Regions from separate parts of the Terrisporobacter muris genome, predicted to be linked through region 2. Evidence: a T-box and tRNA genes for the amino acid it is inferred to sense, from the RefSeq annotation. Region 2 holds a T-box; the other holds one or more tRNA genes.

Region 1 (4,707 bases), on a different contig from region 2:
AAATAAGACATTTAATATACATTATATTATTGCTGATTTTAAATTTACTTTAGCAATATAAAGGGAAAAGAGAGAAAGATAAATATATAGTATACTCTAAATAATTATAAATGATATGTGGGAGGAATAAACTTGAAAATAAAAGTAGGAATTAACGGTTTTGGAAGAATAGGAAGAAATGTGCTTAGAATAGTAGAGGAAATGCCAAGAGATAGCTTTGAGATAGTAGCTATAAATGCTAGGGCAGAGGCAGACACATTAGCACATTTATTTAAATATGATTCTTGCTATGGTATATTTAAAGGTGATGTAAAGGTCAAAGATGAAGAAACAATAGTTATAAATGACAATGATATAAAAATACTTAGATATGGTGATCCAGGTCAAATTCCATGGAATGAATTAGGAGTGGAGTTAGTAATAGAATCTACTGGTAAGTTTGTAAAAAAAGAAGATTGTATGAAGCATATTAAAAATGGAGCAAAAAAAGTTATAATAACTGCTCCTGGTAAAGATGAAGACAAAACTATTGTTATGGGTGTTAATGAAAATGAATATGATGAAGATATTCACAACATAATATCAAATGCATCTTGTACAACTAACTGCTTAGCACCTTTTGCAAAAGTATTAGAGAATGAATTTGGAATAGAAGAAGGGCTAATGACTACTATACATGCTTACACAAATGACCAAAGAATATTAGACAAAACACATAAGGATTTAAGAAGAGCAAGAGCTGCTGGAGAATCAATGATACCTACTACAACTGGGGCTGCAAAAGCAGTTGCTAAAGTTTTACCACAATTAAAAGGAAAATTAAATGGATTTGCTGTAAGGGTTCCAACGCCAACTGTATCACTTGTAGATTTAGTTTGTGTATTAAAGAAAGATGCTACTATACAAGAGGTAAATGCAGCATTTAAAAAAGCATCAGAAAATGAAATGAAAGGGATTTTAGGATATAGCGAAGAACCATTAGTATCAATAGATTATAGGGGAGATAGCCGTTCATCAATAGTAGATGGATTATCAACAATGGCAATGGGAAGTAGAATGTTTAAAATTGTTTCATGGTATGATAATGAATGGGGTTATTCTTCAAGAACAGTAGACTTAGTTGATTTTGTTTCTAATAAAATGAAAGTTTTAGAAGATATTATTTAGAAAATGAATATATTATAAAAAGACATCTATTATAGATGTCTTTTTATAATATAAAATCTTGAAAATAAAAAAATCCTTACTTTAACCGATCAAGTAAGGATTCTAAAATATATTATAAAAAGGGGTTTTTAGGGAATATATTTTATTTGGGGAGTAATCAGTTATTGGGGAAATAACTGTATATTTATAATAACAAAATTCGACAAAATATGCAAGGATTTTTTGAAAAAAATTAATTTTAAGATATCTATTTTATTTTTGCTATTACAAATTAAAAAATAGTTATAAAATACGTATTATATGATAGGTGCTTATTTTAATAAATAAAAAGCTATTAAAAATAAATAGGGTTGTTATATTGTATCTATTATGCTATCCTTAATATTAGAGAAGGTAATAACGACGCGGAGTGGAGCAGTTGGCAGCTCGTTGGGCTCATAACCCAAAGGTCATAGGTTCAAGTCCTATCTCCGCAACCAATATATAAATATAAAGCTCTTATATCTTTTGGTATAAGAGCTTTTTTATTAGTAAGGATTTATCCTAAATAATAATGAGGATAAATTGTTGATTACATGAATTAAGTGAATTTTATGGAGGTATTATGAATAATAATAAAAAGATAGATACTGCACTTAAGTATAACAAGACATCTAAAATGAATAAGAATTTTATGTATCAAGATTTAAAAAGAAGTAATTGCTATAATTGCGATTTTTCAAAATCAAACTTCAACTTTACAAGTTTGAGAGGAGCTCATTTTAAATCTTGCAACTTTTACGGATGTACTTTTAAATATGCTGAGTTTGTAGGAAGTAATTTAAAAGGAAGTAGATTTGCAAAAGCTAAGTTTGAAGATACTATATTTGAAGGTGCAAAGTTGGAAAGTGTAGATTTTACTGGTGCAACTTTTAAAAATGTTATATTTGTAAATTGTGATTTAAGTAAAGCAATAAATCTTAATTATAAAGAAGATGAAGCAAGAATATACAATGAAATGCCAGGATTAGAAATAAGTGATGATTTAAAAAATGCCATAGAAAAAGCTATGGAAAATAATTGTGTGAAAAAATCAAGAACTCTTGATACAAAAGATGGAGGTATCAATACAATAAGTATAATGATACTTTTAGAAAAATTCAGAGAAAAAAGACTTATAGAAGGTTTAGGAATTTTAAGTGAAAAAGTTGATAGAGATTTCTGTACTTTAAGTTATATAATAAAAAGTTTACAAAGTTATAAAGATCAAGGGATTTTATAAGCTTATGTAAAAAGCCTTAGATTGTGAAAAATCTAAGGCTTTTTACATTTATAATAATTTTTTCACATAAGAATAATTCTCTGATTTATTATTTTTCAAGGTGGATGGTTTCATTGCTAATAGTAACACTTTCTATTTCATTTAAATCTAGCATTTTATTGAAATTACCATAAGTATGATATTTTAGCAAGGAAGAAGCACCACCTGATGTGAAAATATATTACTACTTTAATTTTTTATTAATAAATAGAAAATATTAATTAGACAACTCTATGGATATCTTTAATAAGTGCATATCTTCACTAGGAGTGGTTAATGCATCCAATAAGTTTTTCACATAAGAATAATTTCCAATTTTTAGATCATTATTATTTATATATGAAATCATTTTATTGTGAGTTAATTCTATATTGTTATACGATCCTTTATGGTATCCAATTAGATACTTACCAGCTTTTTTAATAAATAATTTGGAAGAAGGTATTTCTGTTTCACAATTAAATAAAAAATTCTCTGGTATAAAATTATAATTGTTATCTGTTTTTTCGATGCTTATTAAAGTAGATAGACGATCGTCTAAGCTATAATTATTAATAAATTGATTAAAGTTTTTTCTAACCATAAAAAATAAGTTCTCATTAGCATCATTTTTTAAAGATTTACTCAGAAAGAGCTTTTCTTCTTTTTCATATTCAATTTTTATTTCCTCACTATTTATGGAAGTTGCATAATTAATTTTTTCTATTCTTGATTTAAGCATATTTTGTAATTCTTTAATCCTCTTTATTTCTTCATCTAGTTCATCAATTCTATTTTCAAATAAATTTTTAACTTTTTTAGGGGTTCTATTATTTAAAAATAAACTGATATCATTTAAAGACATATTCATATCTTTCATTACAGAGATAAAGTAAAACAAACTTAATTGATCATAAGTATACATTCTATATCCGTTTTCATCACAAGAATCAGGTTTTAATATTCCAATATCGTTGTAATGATACAATGTATGTTTTGTGACATTACAGAGTTTAGCAAACTCTCCTGTAGTAAGTTTTTTTAAATTCATTTTCATCATTTTTAAATCTCCTATTGACTGTTGGGTTACCCTATACTATATTATACCAATATAATAAAGAATATATATAAATTTATAAGGAGTAATATTATGAGTAATAAAAGTATTGATTTAGGAAAAGGAAACATTGGCAAATTACTTTTTACATTGGCTATTCCTACTATAATAGGTCAATTAGTAAATCTATTGTATAATATTATCGATAGAATATTTATAGGTAAGATGGATAGTGGAGATTTAGCTATGGCAGGAGTTGGAGTTGCCATGCCAATAATACTATTAGTATCAGCTTTTGCAATGCTATTTGCAGCAGGAGGTGCACCATTAACTGCCATAGAAATGGGTAAACAAGATAATGAAAAAGCAGAAGAAATAATGAGCAACTGTTTTTCTATGCTTATATGTGGAGGTATTGTTTTAACAATAGTATTTCTTTTATTCAAAGAACCTATACTTTGGGCATTTGGAGCTAGTAATGCTACTATAGGATACGGTTTAGATTACTTATCTATATATCTAGTAGGTACAATATTTGTACAGATATCCTTGGGAATGAATTTATTTATAAATACTCAAGGATTTACTAAAATAGGTATGTTTACAGTTATCATAGGAGCTGCTATAAATATGGTGCTGGATCCAATATTAATATTTGGATTTAATATGGGGGTTAAAGGAGCAGCTTTAGCTACAATAATAGCACAAGGAGTATCTGCTATTTTTGTATTAAAATTCTTATTTGGTAAAAAAAGTATTCTTAAAATTAGAAAGAGATATCTGAAGATTAATAAAAAATTAGCGCTTTCCATAGTTGCTTTAGGAGTAGCACCGTTTATAATGCAAGCTACAGAATCTTTAGTACTAGTAAGTTTAAATAATCAATTATTAAAATACGGAGGAGATTTAGCAGTAGGGGCTATGACAATAATGAGTAGTGTTATGCAAGTTATAATGATGCCTCTAATGGGTCTTACTCAAGGGGCACAACCTATAATGAGTTATAACTTTGGAGCAAGAGAAATGACTAGGGTTAAAAAGACTTTTAAATTGTTATTTGTAATATGTTTATCATATTCTGCTTTAATGGTATTATCAATAATGATTTTCCCAGAAGTTTTTGTAAGCATATTTAATAATAAGCCAGAACTTGTTGAAATAACTTCATGGGCTATGAGAATTTATTTTGGAGGAATGTGCTTAT
Region 2 (10,265 bases):
CCCCTACTATTATTGTAAAGGAGAAGTACATGGAAGTAAAATTAAAAGACACTGAGAGAATAGATGACTTACAATTAAAAGGATTAAAAGTTATACAAGACAAAAATGGATTTTGTTTCGGAATAGATGCAGTTCTTTTAGCTAATTTTGCTAAAGTAAAAAAGAGAGCTAAAGTTGTAGATTTAGGCACGGGAACAGGAATAATACCAGTACTTATAGCTGGAAAAAGTGAAGCTGAAAAAATTGTTGGTGTGGAAATACAGGAAGAAGTATGGGAAATGGCCAATAGAACAGTTAAACTAAATGATTTACAAGAGAGAGTAGAAATCGTAAAAGGTGATATAAAAACTATAGACAAGCAATTAGAAGTACATGGATATCATGTGGCAACTTCTAATCCACCATATATGCATATGAATGGTATACAAAATCCTAATGATAAGAAAGCTATATCTAGACATGAGGTACTTTGTGATTTAGAAGATGTAATAAGAGCTGCTTCAAGACTTGTTATGCCTAGAGGAAAGTTCTTTATGATACACAGACCAATAAGATTGGTTGATATAGTTACTTTAGGTAGAAAATATAACCTAGAGCCAAAGGTAATTCAATTTGTACATCCAAGAGCAAATAAGGCGCCTAATTTAGTTTTAGTTGAGTTTACAAAAGATGGTAGACCAGAGCTAAAAATATTAGATCCTTTATATGTTTATGATAAAGATGGAAACTACACAAAAGAAATAGAAGAAATATATGCGAATGAAGATATAGGAGAATAATAATGAGTGGAAAATTATATATATGTCCTACACCTATAGGAAATCTTGAGGATATAACATATAGAACTTTAAGAGTTTTAAATGAAGTTGATTTAATAGCAGCAGAAGATACTAGACATAGTGTAAAATTATTAAATCATTTTGAAATATCTAAACCACTTACAAGTTATTTCGAGCACAACAAAGATTCAAAAGGAATATATTTAATAAATAAATTGCTTGAAGGTGAAAATATAGCGTTGATAAGTGATGCAGGAATGCCAGGAATTTCTGACCCAGGAGAGGATTTAATTAAGTTAGCAATTGAGCATAATATAGAAATAGATGTATTACCAGGAGCAACAGCATTTGTTGTAGCACTAGTTGGCTCTGGGATGAATACTCATAAATTCGCTTTTGAAGGTTTTTTAGATAGAGATAAAAAATTAAGAAGAAGTAGATTAGAAGAAGTTAAAGAAGAAGAAAGAACTATGATTTTCTATGAATCACCTCATAGATTGAAAGATACTTTAAAAGATATGCTTAAAGTATTTGGGAATAGAGAAATATCAGTTAATAGAGAACTTACTAAGAAATACCAAGAAGTAATAAGAGAAGATATTGAAACAGTTATAAATCTATTTAATGAAAAAGATGTTAAAGGCGAATTTGTTTTAATAGTTGATGGATTTAAAGGTGAAAAAACTTTAGCCAATGATTACAGTGATTTAAATGAGAGAGAGTATGTAGAAGCTCTTTTAGAGGATGGTATGAGTAAGAAGGATGCTATAAAGGTTGTTTGTAGAGAAAGAAAATTAAAAAAAGATGTTGTTTACAAGCAAGTATTAGACTTATAGACAAGAGACGGGGTGATTTTATGGAGAATGGACTTAAGATGATTAATGCTATAAAAAGTAATAATACATGCCAAAAGATATGCGAGCTAAATGAAAGTGGAATTTTAGAAAGTATAATACCAGAAGTCAAGAGTATGAAAGAAGTTGGACAGTGCAAATATCATAAAGTAGATTGCTTTAGCCATACCATTTATGCATTAGAAGAATTTGAAAAGCTTATAAGGGAAAAAAACTTTCCAACTCATCTAAATGAATGTATATGGAAATATTTAAATACAATAGTAGAAGATGATATACAAGTTTTAGATTTATTAAAACTAGGTGTTTTTTTACATGATATAGGAAAATCAAAGGCAAAGACTGTAGACGAAAATGGAAGAATACATTTTAAAGGACATGAAAAGTTTAGTGGAGATATTGCCATAGAAGTAGGAAAAAACCTTAACTTATCTCAAAAATCCATAGAATTACTTTATAACTACACTAGATATCATATGTATCTCTTGACTCTTTATAAAAAAAGTAATGCATCTCATGAAGTATTAAAGGAGATGTTTGATAAATTACAAGATGATGTTATCGGACTAATGTTACTTGGGTTTGCTGATATTACTGCAACTAAAATGTTATTAGAACCAAAAGAAGATGAAGAGATTTTAAAATCATATATTTATTATGTTTTAACAGTATATATATATAAATATAAAAAAGATGTATCCTTTTAATATTAGAAGGATACATCTTTTTTAATTTCAAACTTATTCAATTTGAGCAAAGGTCGTTGCCTAAAATTTCATAGCGTCACGCAGTGGCTTAAGCGAATCGAATTTTTATTACAGAATAGCTTTTGACTGTATCGGTGTTGATAGTATTACTGATGTTTTTGTTGAGCCAATTGTCTTAATACCATCAATAACATTTTCTAATTCATACATATCTTTTACAATAACTTTTAGAAGAGAGCAGTCATCTCCAGTAACATGATGACATTCAACTATTCTAGGATCCTGTCTAGCAGCCTCTAAAAATGCGTCATACTTATCACTAGGTAGCGATATATGTATGAAGGCTTTTATCACTCTTCCTAAAGCATCTGGGTTAACTATAGCTTTATATCCTTCTATAACACCAGACTCTTCTAATCTTTTTACTCTTTCTGAAACAGCAGGAGAAGTTAATCCTACTATTTTCCCTAAATCTTTCATAGAAATTCTACCGTCTTTTTGTAAAATTTCTATGATTCTGTAATCTGTTACATCCATTGATAGGCCCCCTTTAATTATTATAATGTATATTATAAGTGTTTTTTAGAATCTAGCAAGTCAGATTTTAGTGTCCAAAGGTTGTCCGATAAATCAACTTTATATTTTTTAGGATTAGAAAATCTTTTATAAGAATCCCAAAGAGTACTAAATTGTTCACTAACATACTTTTTAACTTCATTAACGCTTTTAGAAACGTATTTACACTCACCATTTATGAATAGTGGTTTTTGAAGTTCCTTTATTGTGTAGTTATGGAAAGTTGTTTGTTTCCAAGTATATGTAGGATCAAAAATTGTTAATGGCTTAGTTGTATCGATTTTCTCATCATGAAGCATGATTAAATCAGCTTCGGCCATATTATCTTCATTATATATTCTTACTACTTTTTTAAATCCTGGGTTATTTATTTTTTCTGGTTCTTCAGAAACTTTTATTTTAGGAATTAAGATATCCCCATTATAAGAGCCAGCTAGTTTATATACTCCTCCTAAAGATGGAGATTCAGCTGATGTAATTAATTTTGTACCAACGCCCCAAGAATTTATTGCTGCACCACTTGATTTTAAGCTAGCAATAGTATATTCATCTAAATCATTAGAAGCTGTATAAGTTAAATCTGTATAGCCAGCTTCTTCAAATAATTTTTTTGCTTCAACGGATAGATATTGTAAATCACCGGAATCTATTCTAATTCCCATTGGCTTGTGTCCTTTAGCTTTTAGCTCATCAAACACTTTTATAGCATTTGGAACACCGCTTTTTAGTACATCATATGTATCAACTAATAATAAGCACTTGTCTGGATAGACATCAGCATAAGCACGGAAAGATTCTAGTTCACTGTCAAATTTTTGAACCCAGCTATGAGCTTGTGTTCCAACTACAGGAATATCAAACATTTTCCCAGCTAATACATTGGCAGTTCCAGCACATCCTCCTATTACGGCAGCTCTTGCTCCATAAGTACCTGCATCTGGGCCCTGAGCACGTCTAAGCCCAAACTCGAAAACAGCATCTTCTCCAGCAGCATAACAAACTCTAGAAGCTTTAGTAGCAATTAGTGATTGGAAGTTCACTATTGTAAGTAAAGCGGTTTCTATTAATTGAGCTTGATATAAAGGTGCCTTAATTGTTATAACAGGTTCTTTTGGGAACATTATAGTTCCTTCTTCTACAGCATATATATCCCCAGTAAATTTGAAGTTTTTTAAAAAGTCTAAGAATTTATCAGAAAATAAATCTAGGCTTTTTAAGTATTTTAAATCATCATCTGAAAAGTGAAGATTGTTTATGTATTCTACTAATTGTTCGATACCGCAGATAATAGTATACCCACCATTACAAGCATTTTTCCTGAAGAACATATCAAATATTACGATGTCCTCATGAATATTCTTCTCATAGTATCCATTTAACATAGTTAATTGATACAAATCAGTAAGAAGCGTTAAATTTCTCATGGTATTTCTCCTTAAACATTTAAATAAATTAAAAAACCTTATACTTATACTAAAACATAATATACCCTAACTTTCAAGCATAAAGTATATGTAGAGTATTATAAAATAACACATCATTTATTTTAAGTATACATCATAAAATGGTTTAAAGGAGGGGATTCATATTAATAAATTGTGGTTTTATATGATAGTCATAGGTATAGTTGGAAGCATATGTTTTAACAATTTACCAGAGACAAATCAAGCTATATTAAATGAAGGGACAAGGGCTATTGAATTTGCCATAACTTTAGCAAGTGTAATGGCACTTTGGATGGGTATAATGAATATTGCAAAAGATTCAGGATTAATAGATAAAATAGCAGATAAAATGAGCCCATTGATGAAAAAGTTATTTCCAAGCGTTCCTAAAAATCACAAAGCTATGTCTTATATGGTTATGAATATGGTATTAAATATGCTAGGAGCAGGAAATGGAGCTACAGCATTTGGGTTGAAAGCTATGAAGGAATTACAGACATTAAATCCAAATAAGAAAAAAGCCTCTCCTGATATGATAATGTTTTTAGTTATAAATATTTCATCCATACAACTAATTCCTTTTACCATGCTAAAAATAAGAATGGATGCAGGTAGCACAAATCCTAATTCCATAATTTTAACAACTTTATTTGCAACAATTATATCAACAATAGTAGGAGTTGTAGGTTGTAAATTATTACAAAGGAGGTATAGATAATTGTTAGATTATTTTTCTAATATAGCCATACCTGTAATAATTTTATTTATTGTTATTTATGGTAAAAAACAGAATATAGATATATACGAAAGTTTTATAAATGGAGCTATAGAGGGGTTAAAAACGGCATGGAACATATTACCCTATATAATAGGAATATTTTTAGCTATTGGCATATTTAAATCAGGAAGGGGTATAGAAGTTTTGGAGTACCTATTTTCGCCAGTGGCGGCTATACTTAACATACCAAAAGAATTAATAGGACTTATAATTGTAAAGCCCTTATCTGGAAGTGGAGCACTTGGTGTATATGCAGAACTTATTCAACGAGTTGGGATTGATTCGCTTACAGAGCAGATGGGCTCAACTATGGTTGGTGCATCAGAAACAATTTTTTATACTATGGCAATTTATTATGGAAGTTTAAAAATAAAAGATACGGGATATACTTTATTTTGTTCGTTACTATGTCATATAGTAGGGGTATTGGCATCAGTTTATATTTGTTATCTTATTTTATAAAATAAAAAATTTGTTTTGATACTACTTTGTGTAACAATCTTTTTCAACATTTAGAAATAAGGTTAATATAATTGAATTTTTATTAACATGAATTATAATTGTTGACAATAAAATATAAATTTACTAAAATTAAAAACATAGTACTAAAAATTCGTAGAGCTAATATATCCAAAGAATTAATTAATATTTGTATCAAAATTTTTATTTTGAGAATAATATATAATACATATTTTAAAATTAAATATGAATAAAAGCTAAGAAGAGAAGAGTAAGTAAGGATTTTTTCTACAGAGAGCTAGGTTAGGTGAAAGCTAGTGCTAAAAGAATTACTGAAGATGGCCTTGGAGCTTTTTATCCGAAGTAATTTAGGATAAAACATTTAGACATGTTACAGTCTACTAAGATATCTATTTGAGAAATTAGATTTTTTTATTGTATAATAGATAAATTAGGGTGGTACCGCGAATAATCTCGCCCCTATGGACTTCCATAGTGGCGAGTTTTTTATTTATAAAAATCAAAATAATAACACACAAGGAGGAAATAAAAATGACTAAACCAACGTTTTATATAACTACTCCTATATACTATCCAAGTGGTAGATTACATATAGGTCATACTTATACTACTGTAGCAACTGATGCTATGGCTAGATTTAAAAGATTCTGTGGTTATGATGTAAAATTCCTAACAGGAACAGATGAGCACGGTGAAAAAATTCAAAAGAAAGCTATAGAGCAAGGTGTAAGTGAAATAGAATACCTAGACGGAATGATAGCTGGAATAAAAGATTTATGGAAGACTATGGATATATCTTATGATGATTTCATAAGAACAACAGAAGATAGACATAAAGTTATAATACAAAAAATATTTACTAAATTATATGAGCAAGGTGACATATACAAAGGTGAATATGAAGGAAGATACTGTACTCCATGTGAAAGTTTCTGGACTGAATCTCAATTATTAGAAGGAGATAAGTGTCCAGATTGTGGTAGGGAAACTTATTTAGCTAAAGAAGAAGCTTACTTCTTCAAATTATCTAAATACGAAGATAGATTAAGAGAATTATTCCAAAACCCTAACTTCTGTTTCCCAGAATCAAGAAAAAATGAAATGGTTGCTAACTTCTTAGATAAAGGACTAGAAGATTTATGTGTAACGAGAACTACATTTGACTGGGGTATAAAAGTACCTTTTGATGAAAAACACGTTATATACGTTTGGGTAGATGCTTTATGTAACTACATCACAGCACTTGGATACTTATCAGAAGACGATTCTGAAATGAAAAAATATTGGCCAGCAAATATACAAGTTGTTGGTAAAGAAATAATGAGATTCCATACAATAATATGGCCTGCATTATTAATGGCTTTAGACTTACCAGTACCACAGCAAGTATATGGTCACGGATGGATATTATTTGGAAATGATAAAATGAGTAAATCAAAAGGAAATATAGTATATCCAGAACCAATGATAGAAAGATATGGTATAGATACACTTAAATATTTCTTACTTAGAGAATTTGCTTTTGGACAAGATGGAAGTTATACTCACAGAAACTTTGTAACAAGAATAAATACGGATCTTGCTAATGATTTAGGAAACTTAGTAAGTAGAACTGTATCAATGGTAGAAAAATACAATGATGGTATAATACCAGAAGCTGTAGAAGGAACTGAATTTGATGCAAGCTTAAAAGAACAAGCTAAATTATCAAGAGAAATATTCGAAGAACAAATGAATAAAATGCAATTCCATGAAGCATTAGAAGGTGTATGGAAATTAGTAAGAAGAACAAACAAATACATCGATGAAACTATGCCATGGGCTTTAGCTAAAGATGAAGCTAATAAAGGTAAATTAGATGCAGTATTATATAACTTATGTGAATCTATAAGAATAATAGCTACACTAATAAACCCTATAATGAATACAACTGCTAACAAAATATATGATCAAATAGGAATAGCAGGACAAGAAGAATTAACAAATTGGGAAAGTACAACTACATTTGGTTTAATTAAACCAGGAACAAAAGTACACAAAGGACAAGCTTTATTCCCAAGACTAGACATTGAGAAAGAGGTAGCAGAATTGGAAGAGTTATTTGCAGAAAAAACAGAAACAGTAGAAGAAGTAGCTCCATTAGAGCACAAAGAATTCATAGGAATAGAAGAATTAGATAAAGTAGAATTAAGAGTTGGTAGAATATTATCTTGTGAAAAACATCCAAAAGCAGATAGACTTTTAGTTTCTCAAGTTAAATTAGGACCAGAAACAAGACAAATAGTATCTGGAATAGCTAAATGGTATAAGCCAGAAGAAATGGTTGGAAAAGATGTTATAGTAGTATGTAACTTAAAACCAGTTAAATTAAGAGGTGTTGAATCTCAAGGTATGATACTTGCTGCAGGAAATGACGGAGACGATTTAATAGTTCCAGTTGCTACTGGAGCAAATGATGGTTGTGAAGTTAGATAAGGAGATAAACTTATGTTATTCGACTCACATGCTCACTTAAATGATGAGAGATTTGATGAAGATAGAGAAGAGTTAATCTCTTCTCTTAAAGAAAAAGGTGTAGATTTAGTTGTAAACCCAGGTGCATGTATAAAAACATCTATAGAAAGTATAGAACTTGCTAATAAATACGATTTTATATATGCAGCAGTAGGAGTTCATCCTCACGATGTGGGAGAACTAGATGAAATAGCTATTGATACCCTTAGAAAATTAGCAACAGAAAATAAAAAAGTAGTTGCTATAGGAGAAATAGGATTAGACTACTACTATGATAATTCTCCAAGAGAAGTTCAAAAAGAATGGTTTATAAAACAAATTGAACTAGCTAATGAATTAAAATTACCTATAATAATTCACGATAGAGATGCTCACGGAGATACTTTTGAAATAATCAAAAAGTATAAAAGCCCAGAGATAGGTTGTGTATTACATTGTTATAGCGGAAATATAGAGTTAGCTAGAGAATATGTTAAGATGGGATGTTATATATCTTTATCTGGAACAGTTACTTTTAAAAACAACAAAAAGACTAAAGAGGTTGCTAGAGAAATTCCTTTAGACAGGTTATTTATAGAAACTGACTCACCATATATGGCTCCGACACCACATAGAGGAAAGAGAAATGATCCTTCGTTGGTTCAGTTTGTAGCTGATACAATAGCTGTTGAAAAAGGCGTTTCTTATGAAACAGTTTGTGAAGCAACTAAAGAAAATGCTAAAAAGTTCTTCGCAATAAAATAAATATTTCAAAGAAAGATCCTTAGGGATCTTTTTTTATTGTAAGGGAACTATATGTTATCTGTTCTATGGATAACGTATAATTTCCAACTTTGTTATTTGAGTAACGGGCGAAGCCGTTGACGATATGAGCTAAGCGAATTTTTTATTGCTAAAAAATTTAGTTATTGACATATATTGTATCGACTGTATAATATATACTTATACAGTTGATACAATATATATAAGGAGGAAAAATATATGTTTAGCTCATTAGGTAGTTTGTTTAAGTTAATTAATATATTGCTAGTAATGTTTACCCCTATTGTTTTAATAGTGATTTTTAGATACATATTTATAACTGTGGAAAGTATAAGAAATAAAGATATTAAAGATAAATAAAGGAGGGCTTATGAAAATAATTATTTCAAGTAATTCTGATTTACCTATTTATTTGCAAATAGTAAATCAAATAAAGGATGAGATATTAAGTGGAAAAATAAATGAAAATGAAATGTTACCTTCAATGAGAGCTTTGGCAAAAGAATTAGGTATAAGTTTTATAACAACAAAACGTTCTTATGAAGAGCTAGAAAAACAAGGATTAATAAATACAATTCCAGGGAAAGGATGTTTTGTATCAGCTTTTAATAAAGAAATTGTATTTGAAGCTAAAATGAGAGAAATAGAAGAAAAATTAGAAGAAGCTATATATTTATCAAATATGATAGGGATAACAAAAGAACAGTTAATTTTAACTTTAGAAAGCTTATACGAGGGGGAATAATATGTTAAGGGTAGAAAATTTAAGTAAGAAATTTGATAATTTCGAACTAAATAATATATCTTTCAATTTAGAAGAAGGATTTATTATGGGGCTAATGGGTCCTAATGGTTCAGGAAAAACAACTTTAATTAAATTGATTATGGGTCTATTACAACCAGATGAAGGTAAAATTTATTTTAAAGGTAAAAATATTTCTGAAAATCCTAAAGAGTTTAAAGAAAATATAGGATTTGTTTATGATAATTTATACTTCTATGAAAATCTAAAAGTAAGCGATTTTATGAATACAGTTTCAGCATTTTATAAAAATTTTGACAAAGAAAAATTTGAAAATTATTTGTTAAAGTTCAAAATAAATAAAAATCTAAGAATAAGGGATTTATCAAAGGGTCAAAGCATAAAACTTATGCTTGCAAAGGCACTTTCACATGATGCGAAACTACTTATCTTAGATGAACCAACATCAGGATTAGATCCTATTTTTAGAAAAGAAATGATACATATATTACAAGAAGAGCTGGAGGATGGGGAGAAAAGTGTTATAATTTCAACACATATTATACAAGATCTAAGTCGATCGGCAGATTATATTACTTTTATAAACAATGGGGAATTAGTTTTCAGT

Evidence for each region. A T-box is a leader RNA that pairs with one kind of tRNA and senses whether it is charged. The one in region 2 lies ahead of metG (methionine--tRNA ligase), so its partner is inferred to be a tRNA-Met.
Region 1: it encodes a tRNA-Met, which carries the amino acid that the T-box ahead of metG (methionine--tRNA ligase) is inferred to sense. The anticodon was not compared.

What each region holds. Positions count from the first base shown of each region.
Region 1 is NZ_JANKBY010000280.1:335-5,041, reverse strand. It holds gene gap (type I glyceraldehyde-3-phosphate dehydrogenase) at 133-1,167, shown strand; tRNA gene NSA58_RS16005 (tRNA-Met) at 1,571-1,646, shown strand; gene NSA58_RS16000 (pentapeptide repeat-containing protein) at 1,772-2,428, shown strand; gene NSA58_RS15995 (MerR family transcriptional regulator) at 2,685-3,506, opposite strand; gene NSA58_RS15990 (MATE family efflux transporter) at 3,597-4,707, shown strand, end outside.
Region 2 is NZ_JANKBY010000015.1:1,917-12,181, forward strand. It holds gene NSA58_RS02475 (tRNA1(Val) (adenine(37)-N6)-methyltransferase) at 30-779, shown strand; gene rsmI (16S rRNA (cytidine(1402)-2'-O)-methyltransferase) at 782-1,615, shown strand; gene NSA58_RS02485 (tRNA nucleotidyltransferase/poly(A) polymerase family protein) at 1,636-2,340, shown strand; gene NSA58_RS02490 (Lrp/AsnC family transcriptional regulator) at 2,449-2,877, opposite strand; gene NSA58_RS02495 (nicotinate phosphoribosyltransferase) at 2,910-4,340, opposite strand; gene NSA58_RS02500 (nucleoside recognition domain-containing protein) at 4,525-5,079, shown strand; gene NSA58_RS02505 (spore maturation protein) at 5,080-5,601, shown strand; T-box leader at 5,849-6,083, shown strand; gene metG (methionine--tRNA ligase) at 6,145-8,094, shown strand; gene NSA58_RS02515 (TatD family hydrolase) at 8,107-8,877, shown strand; gene NSA58_RS02520 (hypothetical protein) at 9,115-9,255, shown strand; gene NSA58_RS02525 (GntR family transcriptional regulator) at 9,266-9,640, shown strand; gene NSA58_RS02530 (ABC transporter ATP-binding protein) at 9,642-10,265, shown strand, end outside.